DNA from 4 places in the Methylobacterium marchantiae genome. Region 1 is predicted to be linked to each of the others. Evidence: predicted binding sites of a transcription regulator. Region 1 holds the regulator's gene; each other region holds the start of a gene.

Evidence for each region. The regulator LexA, encoded in region 1, represses DNA repair genes until DNA is damaged. The targets are predictions, from matches to a motif close to TGTTCNNNNTGTGTTCNG.
Region 2: a site for LexA is predicted at 1,592-1,609, ahead of ACFQ4G_RS05120 (LexA family protein). Genes of this name have one in related genera too.
Region 3: a site for LexA is predicted at 2,523-2,540, ahead of ssb (single-stranded DNA-binding protein). Genes of this name have one in related genera too.
Region 4: a site for LexA is predicted at 2,357-2,374, ahead of ACFQ4G_RS04025 (putative DNA modification/repair radical SAM protein). Genes of this name have one in related genera too.

What each region holds. Positions count from the first base shown of each region.
Region 1 is NZ_JBHTND010000018.1:8,804-12,960, forward strand. Features, by position in the region: gene ACFQ4G_RS13890 (GntR family transcriptional regulator) at 1-183, shown strand, start outside; gene ACFQ4G_RS13895 (helix-turn-helix domain-containing protein) at 395-1,000, shown strand; gene lexA (transcriptional repressor LexA) at 1,269-2,012, shown strand; gene ACFQ4G_RS13905 (ComEC/Rec2 family competence protein) at 2,006-4,157, opposite strand, start outside.
Region 2 is NZ_JBHTND010000005.1:24,197-28,353, reverse strand. Features, by position in the region: gene ACFQ4G_RS05125 (AAA family ATPase) at 1-1,435, shown strand, start outside; gene ACFQ4G_RS05120 (LexA family protein) at 1,629-2,057, shown strand; gene ACFQ4G_RS05115 (Y-family DNA polymerase) at 2,054-3,343, shown strand; gene ACFQ4G_RS05110 (metallophosphoesterase) at 3,498-4,040, shown strand; gene ACFQ4G_RS05105 (metallophosphoesterase) at 4,037-4,157, shown strand, end outside.
Region 3 is NZ_JBHTND010000013.1:94,006-98,162, forward strand. Features, by position in the region: gene ACFQ4G_RS11405 (YciI family protein) at 1-81, opposite strand, end outside; gene ACFQ4G_RS11410 (NAD(P)/FAD-dependent oxidoreductase) at 160-1,662, opposite strand; gene ssb (single-stranded DNA-binding protein) at 1,821-2,390, opposite strand; gene ACFQ4G_RS11420 (NADP-dependent oxidoreductase) at 2,571-3,587, opposite strand; gene ACFQ4G_RS11425 (DUF4174 domain-containing protein) at 3,693-4,157, shown strand, end outside.
Region 4 is NZ_JBHTND010000004.1:13,171-17,327, reverse strand. Features, by position in the region: gene ACFQ4G_RS04040 (spermidine synthase) at 1-113, shown strand, start outside; gene ACFQ4G_RS04035 (TAXI family TRAP transporter solute-binding subunit) at 116-1,546, opposite strand; gene ACFQ4G_RS04030 (RecX family transcriptional regulator) at 1,732-2,268, shown strand; gene ACFQ4G_RS04025 (putative DNA modification/repair radical SAM protein) at 2,392-3,606, shown strand; partial or broken gene ACFQ4G_RS04020 (UdgX family uracil-DNA binding protein) at 3,735-4,157, shown strand, end outside.

The DNA of each region.
Region 1 (4,157 bases):
GTCCGCGGCATCCGCAACACCGCCCTCCGCCAGGGCGACCGCGCCGCCAACTCGATCAAGGAACACGTGGCGATCATCAAGGCGCTGGAAGCCCGCGACGCGGAATTGGCCGAACGCCTGGTGCGGGAACATGGTCTGGGCCTCGCCAGCCATGTGGAGAAATACGGCGATTACCTCGACTGAAGGTCGATGCGCATTTGTCCGCCACGAGGTCGAGGGCCGGAATCCGGCTCGCCGGTCTCGTCTCCGGACGGAGTGAAGGCGCCCCTACGACATTGTAGAGTTTGGAAGATTCCGCGGCTGCCCGCACTGGCGAAGGGCGGGGCCCGCCGCCATAATGGGTGACGGCCCGCGGCCGGTCGCGGCGTCGGGCCGGGAAGGTGCGGATCGGGTCATGCTCACCACTGCGTCGAATGCTCCTTCCGTCGAGGAGAAGCCTCTGGAGAAGGCGCTCGGCCACCAGATCAGGCTGCTGCGCCGGGAGCGGGATCTCTCGGTGGCCGATCTCGGGAATGCCGCCGGCATCTCCCTGGGGATGGTGTCGAAGATCGAGAACGGCGCGATCTCGCCCTCGCTCTCCTCCATCAACGCCATCGCAACGGCGCTGAATGTGCCGATCACGGCCCTGTTCTCGGCTTTCGAAGAGCGGCGGGACTGCTCCCACGTCAAGCGGGGCCAGGGCGTCGTCATCGAGCGCCGGGGCACCAAGGTCGGCCATATCTACGAGTTGCTCGGGGCCGGGATCGGCGGCGAGGTCGCCCTCGAACCCTACCTGATCACCCTCGAGACCGAGGCGGAGGCCTATACCAGCTTTCGTCACGTCGGCACCGAGTTCATCTACATGCTCACCGGCGAGATGATGTATCACCATGCGGGAGAAGACTATCATCTCCTGCCGGGCGACTCGTTGCTGTTCGATTCCAACGGCTTGCACGGTCCGGCCAGGCTGTTGCAGACGCCGATGACCTACCTCTCGATCATCGTCTACCCACGCGGCTGACGGACTGCTTCGGCGATTCGGTCGAGATCGTCTTAAATGGCGGATATGGCCCGGTTCGAGCGAGTGTTTTCGCACCTATGCCGCGTCCGCGAATCCGGCAGCCGTCTCGACGGCTGCCCGCCCGCGAGCGGAACATCGCGCCCAAGGAACAAACTCTACCATCGGGTTAACGGAACCCTTGCAGAACACTTGCGGAACGTCTACCGTGTTCGTGTTTTGTTTCGTCAGGCATTCGCCGCAGCTTGGCTTCAGTGGAAGAGTGATCTGTATGTTGACGCGTAAACAGCTGGATCTTCTCCAATTCATCCAGCAACGGATGCAGGAGAGCGGCGTGCCTCCGTCGTTCGACGAGATGAAGGACGCCCTCGACCTGAAGTCGAAATCGGGCATCCATCGCCTGATCACGGCGCTCGAGGAGCGTGGTTTCCTGCGGCGCCTTCCGAACCGTGCCAGGGCGATCGAGGTGATCCGGATGCCGGAAAGCCTCGCCGGCGCTCCCGCGCCTCGTCCCGTTTCCGCTCCCGCAGGCGAGGTTCGCCGCTTCACGCCGAGCGTCGTCGAAGGCGGGCGATCGAAGGCAATGCCGTCGGTCCGTCAACCCACCGCCCAGGCTCAGGACGAGAGCGGACGGGCCATCACCATCCCGGTCATGGGTCGCATCGCGGCCGGTACGCCGATCTCGGCGATCCAGAACCAGAGCCATTCGGTGACGCTGTCACCCGACTTCCTAGCCGGCGGCGAGCATTACGCGCTCGAAGTGCGCGGCGATTCGATGATCGAGGCGGGCATCCTCGACGGCGATCTGGTGGTCATCAAGAAGCAGGACACCGCCAATACGGGCGACATCATCGTCGCCCTCATCGACGACGAGGAGGCGACGCTGAAGCGCCTGCGCCGGCGCGGGTCGTCCATCGCCCTCGAAGCCGCGAATCCCGCCTACGAGACCAGGGTACTCGGCCCCGATCGGGTCCAGATCCAGGGACGCCTCGTCAGCCTGGTGCGCCGCTACTGATCCTGGTCCGGAGAGACGTCCGCTGACGGCTCGCCGTCCTCGGCTTCGGCATCCGGCGTCTTCGATGGTGCCGTCTGTGTCGAAGGCTTCGGCGCCGGTTCGGGCCATGCTCGGCGCCATGGCGGTCGAGATCCGGGCTCTCTCGCCGATGTCGCGACCGGACCGTCCGGCGTGAAGCGTATCGCCGTCGCCCCTCGGGCGGCGAGATAGGCCCGATCGATGACGAGGCTGGCCCGGCATCCCGGCGGCGCATCCCGGCGGGCAATGACGATCGTCGCTCGCGCGCAATCCTCGGCGAAGGCCCGCTTGTCCTTGACGAGGGCGATGGCTCGACCCGGCTCCGTCTCGATCGTGCAGCCGATCGGGTCGCAGCGGCTTCGATCCGACGCCGATACCGCGCCGGCTTTCCGCGAATCGCCGTCCGCCTTGAGCCATTGTTCGAGGACGAAATCCGGCGGCTTGCCGAGGATGGCCAGTCGCCCGTCCCGATCGCGCAGTGCGGCGCCCGTTCCCTCGCGGTCCACATAGAGATCGTAGCGCTGCGGCGTCGCCGCCAGCACCATGCCGATTCCGGCGGGGGCGAGCCCGATCCAGCGCAGATGCGAGACCGGCACGGTCAGCAGCAGGAGGGCGATGGCGAGCAGGCCGAGCGCCGTGCTGCCATAGGCCGGGACGACGAGGGTGGCGTGGCCGAACCCGCTGATCCATCCGGAGATCGTGAGCATTCCGCGCACCGCGAGCCCCATCGCCCACCAGACCGGCTGATCGAGGGCGAAAGGATAGGCGAGGATCCCGAGGACCGCCGCCGGCATCACCGCGAGGGAGACGAGCGGCAGCGTGAGGGCGTTGCCGACGATGCCGAAGGGCTGGACGGTCTGGAAATGGTAGGTGGCGAAGGGGGCTGTCGCGATCTGCGCCACCAGGGTCGTCGCCAGGGTGCCGACGACCGCGACGATCACGAAGCGGAAAGCGCGGGCGAGAAGACCGTGGCCCTCCCGCTGAGGCATCCAGCGGTTGAGCGCGGTGGCGCAGGCGATGAGGCCGGCGACGGCCCCGAAGGACATCTGGAAGCTCGGGCCGAGCAGGCCTTCCGGCTCGCGTGCGAGCGCGATCAGGGCGGCCAGCGCGAGATTGCGCATGCTCAGGGCCGGTCGATCCACGAGGATCGCGCCGAGCATCACCAGGGTCATGATCAGCGAGCGCTCTGCGGCGATGTCCCAGCCCGAGAAGACGCAATAGGCGGTGACGCCCACCATGGCGAAACCGGCGGCGATCTTCTTGATCGGCCAGGTCAGGGCGAGGCCCGGCACCAGGGCGAGGAGCGCGCGCACGAGCCAGAACACCACGCCTGCGGCGAGCACCATGTGCAGCCCCGAGATCGAGACCACGTGGTAGATCCCGGCCGCCCGCAGGATGTCGTTGGTCTCGGCGTTGATGAGGCCGCGCTTGCCGGTGACCAGGGCGGCCGCCACGGCGCCGGCCTGCCCGCCATTGGCATCGGTGATGCGCCGCGTCAGGGCGTTGCGCGCATCGTCCACCGCGGCCGCCACCGAGACGGTCCAGGGCATCGGTCTGGGCGGGGGTTTGACCTCGATCTTGCCGACGAGGGAGCCGACGGCGCCGATCCCGCGAAAGTAGGCGTCGCGGGCGAAATCGTATCCGCCGGGGCGTGCCGCCTCGGGTGGCGGCAGGAGCCGGGCGGTCGCCGAGATGAAATCGCCAGGCTTCAGCGCGAGGGCCCGCTTATAGGAGACGCGGACCCGGGTCGGACGCCGCTCCGGTGCGAGGGTACCGAAGCTCTCGACGCGGACGATCAGGCGCGCACCGACCTCGCGCTCGTCCAGGGCTTCCACGAGGCCGGTGAGCGGTGCGATCGTCGTGCGGGCGAGGACGGGCGCCGCCACGCGGTCCAGGCGCAGGATCGCGGCGGAAAAGCCGAGGAAGGATGCGGCGAGGCCGAGAACGACGGCGAGGGCGACGGGCCTCGCGCCGAGGAACGGGACGCCGGCGGAGAGCAGGGTCGCGACGAGGAGGGGCGCGACGAGGGACGGTTGGCCATCCGTCGCCGTGAAGCAGACGAGGATGCCGGCACCGAAGGCCACGGCCAGCCACGGGAACAGCCGCCTCTGCTCGACTTCGCGGACG
Region 2 (4,157 bases), on a different contig from region 1:
TATTGCGAGCCACGTTCGCTCGGCCTGCCCAAGCTTCATGTACTTCTCGCACTACGACCGCATGGCCGGCCAGATCCGCGTCGACGACATCGAGAGGGACGAGGATGGCGGCGTCCATCGATTTGGTCGCCGCCCGCATAGGTCGAGCGAGCCTCTCGAAGTCCCCGAGCTGGTTTTCCTCGATTTCCTGGAGTTCGCCGGGACCTCGGTCGAGGAGATCCGCGAGTCGAAGACCTACGAGTCGCTGAACGCGAAATGCGAATCCGCGTCGAACGCGATCACCGACCAACTGCGGGAATACTGGACCCAGAACCCGTTCCTGGAGATCGAGGTCAGGGTCACAAAGGCGGAGCCGAACGACCCCGCGCCGTTTGACGAGGGCGTGATCGCGCGCGCCCGCGTCAAAAACATCCTGCATCGCGTCTCGGTCCCCTTCTCGGAGCGGAGCGCCGGTTTCATCTGGTTCTTCTCGTTCCTGGTGAAGTTCGCCCAGGTCAGCAAGCAGGGCGGCAGCCTGGTGCTCCTGCTCGACGAGCCAGGGCTGACCCTTCACGGAAAGGCCCAGGCCGACCTGTTGAGGTACTTCGGCGACAAGCTGGTGCCCCACCACCAGGTGGTGTTCTCGACCCATTCGCCGTTCATGGTTCCACCCGACGACCTGACGCTCTCGCGCATCGTCGAGGACCAGATCGAACAGCGGCCGAACGGCTTCCCGACGACGAAGGGCACCAAGGTGCGCGATGACGTCCTGGCGACCGATCCGGACACGCTGTTCCCGCTCCAGGCGGCGCTGGGCTACGACGTGACCCAGGCCCTGTTTATCGGCAAGCACACCTTGCTGGTCGAGGGGCCCGGCGACCTCGTCTTCCTCAATGCGCTCTCGGCCCAGTTGAAGCGCCGCAAGCGTATCGCGCTCGATCCGCGCTGGACGATCTGCCCGGCCGGCGGCCTCGACAAGATCCAGTCGTTCGTCTCGCTGTTCAAGGGCGCGAAGCTGCACATCGCGGTGATGTCCGACAGGGCTCAGGGCGACAAGCGCAAGCTGGAGCAACTCCGGGCCGCAGGTGCGATCCCCGAGAACCGCATCATGAACTACCCCGACGTGCTCGGCCTGCCAGAGGGGGATGTCGAGGACATCTTCGACCCGGAAGTCTACCTCGCCATTGTCAACGGAGCCTACGGCCTGAAGGGCCGCGGTGTGCTGACGACCGCCAAGCTCGACAAGGAGGCGGGGGGTATTGTGCGACTGGTCAAGCGGGTGGAGGCGGCCTTCAAGCTGCTGCCTCCCGACACGCCAGAGTTCGATCACTTCACGCCGGCGGACTGGCTTATTCGCAATCCCGCCGTTCTGGACGAAAAGACCCCCGCCATCGAGGCCACCCTGGACAATGCGGAGAAGGTGATCCGGGCGATCAACGGCGCCCTGCCTACGTAGTCCACCCCTACCGTCCGTGGCATCCCTTCGCGGACGGCGGGTGCATGAACCGCCTCTATCGCGGGAGACGGGTTTTCCCCACTCCACCATCGGCGGGACCTCATCGAATTGTGGCTTCGCACCCAAGCGTAGCCGCTATACGGAACCGGCCAAACGTGTTCTGCTTTTGTTCCTGGACTCTTGGAGGAGCACCATGCAGATCACTGGCATAAACATCGGCTTTTCCATGCCGGTGTCCCTTCTCGCCAAGCCTGTCCAGGCCGGCTTCCCGAGTCCGGCCGACGACTTCATCGAGGAAGAGATCGACCTCCAGCGCCTACTGATCGTCAACCGCCCGGCCACCTTCCTGGTCCGGGTCGCCGGCGACAGCATGATCCTAGCCCGCCTGTTCGACGGCGACCTCGCCGTCGTCGACCGCTCGCTCACCCCGCGCAACGGCGACATCGTCGTTGTCGACATCGACGGCGAGCGATCCTTCAAGGTCTGGAAGCGCCAAGGGCCGCGCATCTCGCTGCACTTCGCCAACCCTCGCTTCCCCGAGTTCCAACTCTCCCCCGACGCTGTCATTGAGGTCTGGGGCGTCGTCTCCGGGTCCGTCTGTGCGAAGCGCCGCTGCGAATGAGCGCCCGGGCCTACGCGCTCTCCGACGGCAACTCGTTCTACTGCTCGTGCGAGCGGGTCTTCGATGCTCGGCTGGCGAAGGTGCCGGTGATCGTGCTGTCCAACAACGATGGCTGCGCGATTGCCCGGACCAACGAGGCCAAGGCGCTCGGCATCCGGATGGGCGAGCCCTGGTTCAAGATCCGGGACATGTGCCGGCAGCAGGGTGTCCAAGTCTACTCCTCGAACTACGCCCTTTATGGAGACATGTCGGCCCGGGTGAACGCGGTCTACCGGGACTTCTCGCCCCGCATCGAGATTTACTCCATCGACGAGAGTTTTCTCGACATCTCCGACGTGCGCAACCAGGACCGGGCGTCCTTATGCAGGGACATGCGGGCGACCGTACGGGCCTGGACGGGCATCCCCACCTGCGTCGGCATCGGGTCGACCAAGACGTTGGCCAAGCTCGCCAACCACATCGCCAAGAAGGTACCCGAGCTCGAAGGGGTCTGCGACCTGACCGACCCGGAGCAGTACGACCACTGGATCATCCGCATCCCGGTGGGCGACATCTGGGGTGTGGGGCCGGCAAACGCCCGGCGCCTGGAAGCCCTGGGATGCGACAGCGCCGCCGATGTCCGCGACTTCGACCCACGCGTCGCCCGCAAGGCCATGACAGTCGTGGGCGAGCGCCTCGTCCACGAGCTGCGGGGTATGGCCTGCCTAGACCTGGAGACGGTAGCCGCCACCCGTAAGGGATGCGCCGTCACCCGGTCGTTCTCCGAGCGCGTCGAGGATCGCGCCACCATGGAGCAGGCCGTCGCCACCCATGCCTCCAGACTCGGCGAGAAGCTCCGCCGCGAGGGGTTGGCGACCAACCACGTGACGGTCTTCTTCCACACCTCGGAGCATGACCGCGACCGGCCTCAACGCTCGGTCTCGACCGTCGTGACGCTCCCCGAGGCGACCAGCGACACTCTCGCCCTGGTGAAGGCCGCCACCCACGGCGTCCGGAAGACCAGGCGGGACGGGTTCCGCTATTCCAAGGCCGGGGTGGTCACCACCGACCTGATGCCGCTGGCCGCATCGCAGCGTGCGATGCCGGGCTTGGGCCAACTCGACCGCGAGATGGGAGCCGCCCTGATGGAGGCGCTCGACGCCTGCAATCGCCGCTTCGGACGAGGCGCCGTCGTCCCGGGCGCCGCCGGGTTCGCCCCGAACCGCGAATGGTCGACCAAGTTCAAGATGCGGTCGCCCCGTTACACGACCCGCCTCGACGAGATTCCGATAGTCGCCGCGGCCTGACAAGCTTCTCACGCCCCTTGCGTTCGGGGACCGGCCAGGCGATCACGCGGAAGCTTCAAGGATAGTAACGATGAAACGCATGGCGCCGCCCCCGACCGACTAATCCCGGAGAGCGATGCCGCGCGCGAAGCCTCCGCAATTGCGAGAGGTTAAAATGCCAAAGGTACATTTTACGGCCGACAGCCACGTTGGCCATCAAGCTCTCATCCTCAGCCCGAGGATGCAGACCCAGCGACCGTTCGCTTCGCTTCACGAGCACGACGAGACCCTGGTCGAACGTTGGAACGCCGTCGTCCACCCGGATGACACGGTCTGGCACCTGGGCGACTTCGCATACCGGTGCACCGAGACTTATGCGCTCGCGATTTTCCTACGCCTTAACGGTCGCAAGCTCCTGATCCGTGGCAACCACGAGCGGATCGGTGAACGCCTCCCCTGGGCCGAGCCCGTCCGGGACGTGGCGATGATCGCCCTGCCGGACCCGGCGGGCGTGATGCGCTCCATATGGCTGAGCCATTACCCTCATGTGAGCTACCCTCGCTCCCACCGGGGTGGCCTTCACCTGCATGGGCATTCCCATGGTTCGGTCCCGGGCACGGCGACGCGTGCCGATGTCGGCGTGGATTGCTGGGACTGGGCCCCGGTGACGTTGGACCGGATCCTGGCGCGCTTGGCGACGAACGGAGCGGGGTCATGACTGCCCCTGGCCTTCGCCTATGGGTGTTCTCGGACCTGCATCAGGACTGGAAGGAGAATGCTTGGGACCCTGCCGCGCATGCGCCGGCGGGTGGTTTCGACGTGGCCGTCGTGGCCG
Region 3 (4,157 bases), on a different contig from region 1:
CATGTCGGCGAGCAGGTCGAGCGAGGGCATGCGCCCCGCCTCGCTGTCCGTGGTCGCCTTGACCAGAACCATCACGCGCATCGATTTCCCTCCCGTGGCCGATCACGGCGATGGAAGCACGGGGGCGGGATCGTGTGAACCCGGCGATCGGGTGGCGGATCAGGCGACCTTGCGCGGGACGAGGCGCTCGCTCGTCAACGCCTCGTCGGCCCCCGAGAATCCGGATTCGGTATATTCCGCATCCTCGTTGACGCGCCAGATGTCGTGGCGGCGATACCCAGCGAGGATGTTCTCCACCGTGAGCATCGCGGTCATCATCGCATGGTCCTGGTTGTTGTACTTGTGCATGCCGTTGCGGCCGACGAGGTGCAGGGTCGGGAAGTCGCGCTCCAGTTCCAGCCGCACCGTTGCGACGTTGTCGCGATAGCTCTCGTCGTAGACCGGGTAGGCCTTCGGCTGCCGCACGACGCAGGCATCGACCACGTCGTCCGGCGCGATCAGTCCGATCTTCCCTATCTCGGCCTTGGCCAGGGCCACGAGGCCCTCGTCGGCCATGGTCCACAGCCCGTCGCCTTCGAAGCAGAAATATTCGAGGCCGAGGCAGGTATAGGCATCGTCCGGCACCATCTCCGGCGACCAGGAGCGGAAGTTCTGCACCCGCCCGACCATCACGGACGGATCATGGATATAGATCCAGTTGTCGGGGAAATCCTCGCGCACCTTGGCGATGAGGGCGACCGTGAGGAAGTCGCGATACTGAAGGGCACGGGCCTGGAAGGTGCTCAAGGGACGCGGCGTGATCGAATCCACGAGTTCGCGCACCGGTGCCGACGAGACGAGGTTGCGCGCCGTGTAGGTCTCCCGAGTGCCGTCGCCACGGATCGCCGAGACCGTCCAGATGCCGGTCGCGGCATCGAAGCTCACGCCGTCAACGCCCCGGTCGAGGAGCACGCGTCCTCCCTGCGCCGCGATCTTCGCGGCGGCCGCTTCCCAGACCATGCCGGGACCGCGCCGCGGATAGCGGAAGGACTCGATCAGCGTCTTGATCACCGGCTCGCCGGGCTTCGGCCTGGCCTTCAGGCCGAGGGAGCGGGCCAGCGCGTCGCGGATCGCGGCGCCGAGATCGAGCCCCTTGATGCGCTGAGCCGCCCAATCGGCCGAGATGGCGTCGCAGGACATGCCCCAGACCTTCTCGGTGTAGGTCTTGAAGAAGATCGAGAACAGGCGCTCGCCGAACTGGTTGCGCACCCAATCGTGGAAGCTCTTCGGCTGCTCGATCGGCCGGGCACGGGCATAGAGATAGGACAGGACGCAGGCGGTGCTCTGCAGGACGCCCAGGTTGCGCAGGGCCTCGAAGGCCTTCAGCGGATAGGCGTAGTACTTACCCTTGTAGAAAATCCGCGACAGGCGCGGTCGGTCGATGAAATCGTCAGGCAGGAGTTCGTCCCAGAGATCGACCACCGCCTTCGACTTCGAGAAGAAGCGGTGGCCGCCGATATCGAACAGGAAGCCGTTGTGCGAGACGGTCCGGCTGATGCCGCCGACCTGACGAGGGTCGCGCTCCAGAACCACGACATCGCGCCCGTTCTTCGACAGCAGGTAGCCGGCCGTCAATCCGGCCGGTCCTGCCCCGATGACCAGGGTCTCGGTGTGTTGGCTCATCGATCGCTCCGCCTGATCCCGTGTCGCGCTCGGTCAGGAGCGGGTCTCGCCACGGGTGGAGCATTCTTGGCGGAAGCGTGGTTAAGGAAGCGCCAAGTCCGTCGAATTCCGACGGCGCTCTTCGATTTCCGGCTGGCTCGGCCGAAATCGGCAGGAGCCTAGAACGGAATGTCGTCGTCGAGATCGTAGTTCGGCTTGGACGAGCTCGCCGCCGCCGGACGCCGCTCGCCGCCCGAAGCGCGGCCGCCGCCATATTCCCCGCCGCGATCACCTGCCCGGTCGCCACCGCGATCTCCGCCACGGGCACCGCCGTAATCGCCGCCGCGGCTGATCTGACCGCCGCCTTCCTCGTCGGCGCTCATCTCGCCGCCACCGCCGCGGCCGTCGAGGAGGGTGAGCTCACCGCGGAAGCGCTGCAGCACGACCTCGGTCGTGTATTTCTCGACGCCCGACTGGTCGGCCCATTTTCGAGTCTGGAGCTGGCCCTCGATGTAGACCTTCGAGCCCTTGCGCAGGTACTGCTCGGCCACCCGGGCGAGGTTCTCGTTGTAGATCACGACCGCGTGCCACTCGGTCTTCTCCTTGCGCTCGCCCGACATCTTGTCCTTCCAGGACTCGGATGTGGCGATGCGCAGGTTGACCACGGGGTCGCCGGAGGCGAGGCGCCGGGTCTCGGGGTCACGCCCGAGATTGCCCACCAAAATCACCTTGTTGACGCTGCCGGCCATGCCGCTCTCCTCTCGATCGATCTCACCGACGGAGGGCCTCACACGCCGTCCGTCCCGTTCGCCCTTCATGAACTTCGGCCCGCCGGGCGGCAATCGGGAGGGTGGGCTTGTCCCCACCGATCACAGTCCGAATGTTCTATCTTTGTTCGATTTGGCACGCAAGGATCGCGAGTTTTGCACTCACGCGATCCGCACCAGCATCTTGCCGAAATTCCGTCCCTTCAGGAGCCCGATGAACGCTTCCGGTGCAGCGTCCAGACCCTCGACGATGTCCTCCCTGTGCTTGACCCTGCCCTCTCTCAGCCAGGTTCCGACCTCGCCGAGGAATTCCTCCTCCTGATCGGCGAAATCCCAGACGATGAAGCCGCGCAGGGTCAGGCGCTTGGTGAGGATGTTGCGCATGAGGACCGGGCTGCGGTCCGGCCCGGGCGGCAATTCTGTGAGGCTGTAGCCGGAGACGAGGCCACAGACCGGGATGCGGGCGAAATCGTTGAGGAGCGGAAGCACCGCGTCGAACACCGCGCCGCCGACATTCTCGAAATAGACGTCGATCCCCTCCGGGCAGGCCGCGGCCAGCGCGCCGGGAAGGTCGTCCGTGCGATGATCGACGGCCGCGTCGAAGCCGAGAACGTCGGTGAGGTAAGCGCATTTCTCCGGCCCACCGGCGATGCCGACGGCGCGGGCGCCCTTCAGCTTGGCGATCTGGCCGACGAGAGAGCCCACCGGGCCGGCGGCGGCTGCCACCACCACGGTTTCACCGGCCTTGGGCCGTCCGATGCTGAGAAGACCGGTATAGGCGGTCATGCCAGGCATCCCGAGTACGCCAAGCGACGTACTGACCGGGGCGGCAGCCGGATCGAGCTTGCGCAATCCCTTGCCGTTGGAGACGGCGAAATCCTGCCAGCCGCCGAAGCCGGTGACCACCTCGCCTTCGCGGTAATCCGGATGGTGCGAGGCGACCACGTCGGACACGGTGGCGCCGACCATGGTCTCACCGATGGCGACAGGCTCGGCATAGGACTTGGCCGCGCTCATCCGCCCGCGCATGTAGGGGTCGAGCGAGAGGATGCGGTTGCGTAACAGTATCTCTCCCTCGCCCGGTGTCGGAATGCGGCTCTCCTCGAGGCGGAAATGCGCTTCCGTCGGCTCGCCATGCGGGCGGGAGGCGAGGACGATGCGGCGATTGACGGCGACCATGGTCTGACGCTCCGTTCGAGAGGACGGGACCGCCGAGAGGATGCTCGGCGATTCGAGAAAAATGTGAGTGAGGCATTCCGGCGGCGTCCCGGTGCGTCGAACGGCATGGGCGAGCCCAAGGCACAGGCCGGGCCGAGCGGCGTTGTTTCTCTTGAGCCCCACTCACAATTCAACGATCGGAGTGCCTCGATGATCCCCCCTTTCCTCCTTGTCCTCCTTGTCGCGGCCGCGAGCCTGGCCGGCTCGGCGTCTCAGGCTTCCGCCGACGATTCTCTCGCCGTCTATCGCTGGAAGTCGCGTGTTCTCGTCATCGCCGCGCCGGAGCGCAGTGATCCGCAGATCGAGGTTCAGAGACGCGAAGCAAGAGCGAGGATAGCGGATTTCGCGGAACGCGATCTCGTGATCATCGAAGCGATCGGCGACGCCCCGGAGGCTGTGCGGATACGCAAAGGGTTCGGCATTTCAGCCAGTCAGTTCCGCGTCGTGCTGGTCGGCAAGGACGGGGAGGCGAAGCTGTCGGAAGCGGGGCCGATCCCGACGTCGCGCCTGTTCGCCATCATCGATGCCATG
Region 4 (4,157 bases), on a different contig from region 1:
CACTCGCCGCAGGAAGCGACTGGACGCGGATCGCGCCGGACATGAGCCGGCGCCCGTGGAGCGACGATTTCAGCAACATCGTCGAGGCGATGATCGACAGGGCGAGGCGCTAGCTTTACTCCGCCGCCGGCCGATCCAGCCGAAGGAGGCGTGCGGAGCGCGTGCGCAAGGGCCGACGCTCGGGCTCGGCGCCGGTGTGGAGGGAGCGGCGGGCGTCGCCGATGGCCCCGTGCACGGCGTCGATGGCGAGGATCAGCGCGTTCATCGCGCGGGTGTCGACGTTGCGCTCGCGGGCATGGCGCACGACGTCGGTGACGAGGTCGTCGGTCTCGCGCACGAGCCCGTCGAGCTGTTCCCTGGTGGTCGCCGAGCGGATGTCCCTCAGGATGTCGAGCAACCGGTCGAGGACCACATCCACGCGCTCGCGGCGCTGACGGGCGAGGCGCTGGCCGAGCCAGGCGATGCCCGAACCGATCGTGCCGCCGAAGAAGGCGAGCAGGTAGACGTAATCCTCGTAGCGCTCGAACAGGGTCTGCTGCTCGCGCTCGAAATAGTCGACCGCGCCCGGATGGTTGGGCAGGCGGGCGCTGGTGGCCGCCACCGTCGTCTCGAAATCCGGCGCCTTCATCAGGTTGGCGATGGGCGCGCTCGGCGCGAGCTTGGAGCGCCATTCGAACAGGTGCTGCGTGACGGAGGCGACCGAGTACCGGCTCACGGCACCCCGCGCCATCAGCCGGTAGGAGGCCCCCACCGTCTTCACGTCCTCGTCCGGCCGCTTGGGCCGGCCGCCGAAGGTGCCGGCGGGAATCGTCGCCGATTGCAGTTCGGGCATGCGCTGGACGATCGCATCGCCGTCCGGCACCGAGACGATGGTGATCTTCTTCTCCGCCGACGCCATTTCCACCGCGCGGACGGTGGAGATCGCCGCCTTCGAGGTCGGCGCCGCGATGACGGCGACGGCGTCCACGGTCCCGGCCTGCAGGGCGGCGGTGACCTCGCCGGGCTTGAGGGAGACGAGGGCGACGTGGCTGGCGGCGGGGACCTGTCCCGCCTCGGGCGGCGGCGCGATGGTGAAATCGTAGAAGCTCAGGAGATTGGTGACGAAGGGCCGGTCGGCCGCGTGGCGCTCGACGATGCCGAGGCGCTTCTTGGCGAGATCGGGAAAGCTCTCGATCCCGCTCGCCTCGGGCGTCGCGATCAGCAGGGTCTCCTCGTGGAGGAGCGCCAGGGTCAGGCCGTTATCGGGCAGGAACACATCGGGCCGGACCACGGCGAGATCGGCGCGCCCGGCCTGGAGCGCCGCGGCGCTGTCGCGGACGTCGTCATAGGTCACGACGTTCAGCCGGACGTCCTCGCGCGCCCGGTGCAGGGCCTGGGCATAGGTTTCGAGCAGTTGCGCCTCGGCCCCGTCGCGGGGACCGACCGCCACGGTGAGCGCCGTCGGACGCGACAGGTAGACCACGGCGGCCGCGAGCACGGCGAAGCCGAGGCCGAGCACGACGAGGAGCCATTCGCGCTTCAGGAGGAATGCCGGCATGACATGCATGCGTCCTCTCGGGGTAAGACAGGCAACCGGTTCTCGGTCGAGACGAGGGGCCTCATGATCCTGAAACCTGTCCGAAGCGTGATGAACCGATGAGCGCTCGAAACGTTGCGGGGCGGCGTTCCGCATCCTCCTCCAGGGACGACCCCTCGGGAGCGAAGCCTTCCCAAGCAAAGCCCACGCCGCCGGTGACGGCGACCTATCTGGAGCGGGTCGCCCTGCACTATCTGGAGCGCTACAGCGCCTCGGTGGCGATGCTGCGCCAGGTTCTGGAGCGGCGCGTCGCCAAAAGGTGCCGGCTTCGGGACGAGGATCCGGCCGCCTTCGCCGAGACGATCGCGACCATCGTGGAGCGCGCCCGCTCGTCCGGCCTCGTGGACGATGCCCGCTTCACCGCCGCGCGGGCGGCAACCCTGCGCCGGCGCGGCACCTCCGCACGCGGCCTGTCCGCCAAGCTCGCCGCCAAGGGCGTCGACCGGACGCTGATCGCCGAGACCCTCGAGACCGAGCGCGACAAGGCCGAGGAGGAAGGCACGGATGCCGAAGAGGCGGCGGCGCGCGCCTATGCCAGGCGCCGCCGGCTCGGCCCGTTCCGGCGCCCCGGCACCCGCGCCGCCCACCGCGACAAGGACATCGCCGCCATGGCGCGGGCCGGATTCTCGTATGGCTTGGCGAAGACGACGATCGATGCGGATCCGGACGAGGAGGACGGTCTCGACCGGTGATGGAGGCAAGTCGTGCGACCCCCTCTCGTCGCGTGCGGGAGCGGAGACACCGCACGCTGCGACATTTCCGACCGGACCCGACAAAAACTTGAACGAAACACGAACGACGCGCATGTCCCTGTCATGGACGAGACCCTCGCCAAGAAGCTGCGCATCCTGGCCGATGCCGCGAAATACGATGCCTCCTGCTCGTCGTCGGGGGCGCCGAAACGCGTCGCGGGGAAGGGCGAACTCGGCTCGACCACCGGGGCCGGCATCTGCCACGCCTACACGCCGGACGGGCGCTGCATCTCGCTCCTGAAGATCCTGCTGACGAACTATTGCCTGTTCGACTGCGCCTATTGCGTGAACCGGCGCTCCTCCAACGTCCAGCGCGCCAAGTTCAGCGTCGAGGAGGTCGTGACCCTCACGGTGGAGTTCTACAAGCGCAACTACATCGAGGGGCTGTTCCTCTCGTCCGGCATCATCAAATCGCCCGACCACACGATGGAACTGCTGACGCGGGTGGCGAAGAGCCTGCGGCGCGACCACGGCTTTCGCGGCTACATCCACCTCAAGTCGATTCCGGAGGCGAGCCCGTGGCTCGTGGAGGAGGCCGGCCTCTACGCCGACCGGCTCTCGATCAATCTCGAACTCCCCACCGATGCCAGCCTGCACCGGCTGGCGCCCGAGAAGAACGGGCCGGTCATCCAGAACGCGATGAAGCAGATCGGCGCGCGGATCACCGAGGCCAAGGCCGAGAAGCGCCGCTTCTCGCCCGCCGGCCAGTCGACGCAGGTCATCGTCGGCGCGGATGCGACCACGGACGAGGCTCTGATCCGCAAGAGCGCCCATCTCTACGGTTCGTTCAACCTCAAGCGGGTCTATTACTCGGCCTTCAGCCCGATCCCCGACGGCTCCACCATCCTGCCGCTGAAATCGCCGCCGCTCCAGCGCGAGCACCGGCTCTATCAGGCCGATTGGCTGATCCGGTACTACGACTTCTCCGCCGACGACGTGGCGGATGCGGCCGAGGACGGCATGTTCTCCCTCGACATCGATCCGAAGCTCGCCTGGGCGCTCAAGAACCGGGGCCGCTTTCCCGTGGACGTGAACGCGGCCGACCGGGAGATGCTGCTGCGGGTGCCGGGCCTCGGTGCCCGTGCCGTCGACAAGATCGTGACGGCACGCCGGCATACGCGGCTGCGCCTCGACGACGTCGCCCGCCTCACCTCCGGCCTCAAGCGCGCCCGCCCCTTCCTCATCGCCGCCGATTACCACCCGGGGCCCGGCGGCACCGACCGGCTCGATCTGCGGACCAAGCTCGCGGAGCCGGCGCGGCAGCTGAGCCTGTTCTGATGGACCGCGATGGTGAGCACCACCCTTCCCCCTCTGCGGGGGAGGGTGCCTGCGGAGCAGGCGGGAGCGGGGACGACCTCTCCGGACAACGCGCTCCCCTCTCCCGACCCTCTCTCACGCGAGGGCCACCCTCCCCCGCAGAGGGGGAAAGGTCGGGTGGATCACTCCAGACGGTCTCCCTCCGCGAAGGCGCCGATCTCGACGGCTTTCGTGCCGCCGTGCGCCGGCTCGCAGCGGCATCGGTCCCGCCCGATAAAGTAGTCTGGTCCATCGGGCAGGCCCCCGGCCTGTTCGGACAGGTCTCCCAGCCGGAATCCGGCTCCGATGCGCCGCTAAGCCTGCCGCGGCCGGTGGCCGACCTGATCCGCATGGTGGTGCCGCACCGCGACCCCGAGCGCTACGCCCTCCTCTACCGACTGATCTGGCGCATCACCCACGGCGAGCGCGAATTGCTGGAGGTGGGGAGCGATCCGCTGGTCCATCGCCTCGACCGGATGCGCAAGGCCATTGCCCGCGACCTGCACAAGATGCACGCCTTCCTGCGCTTCCGC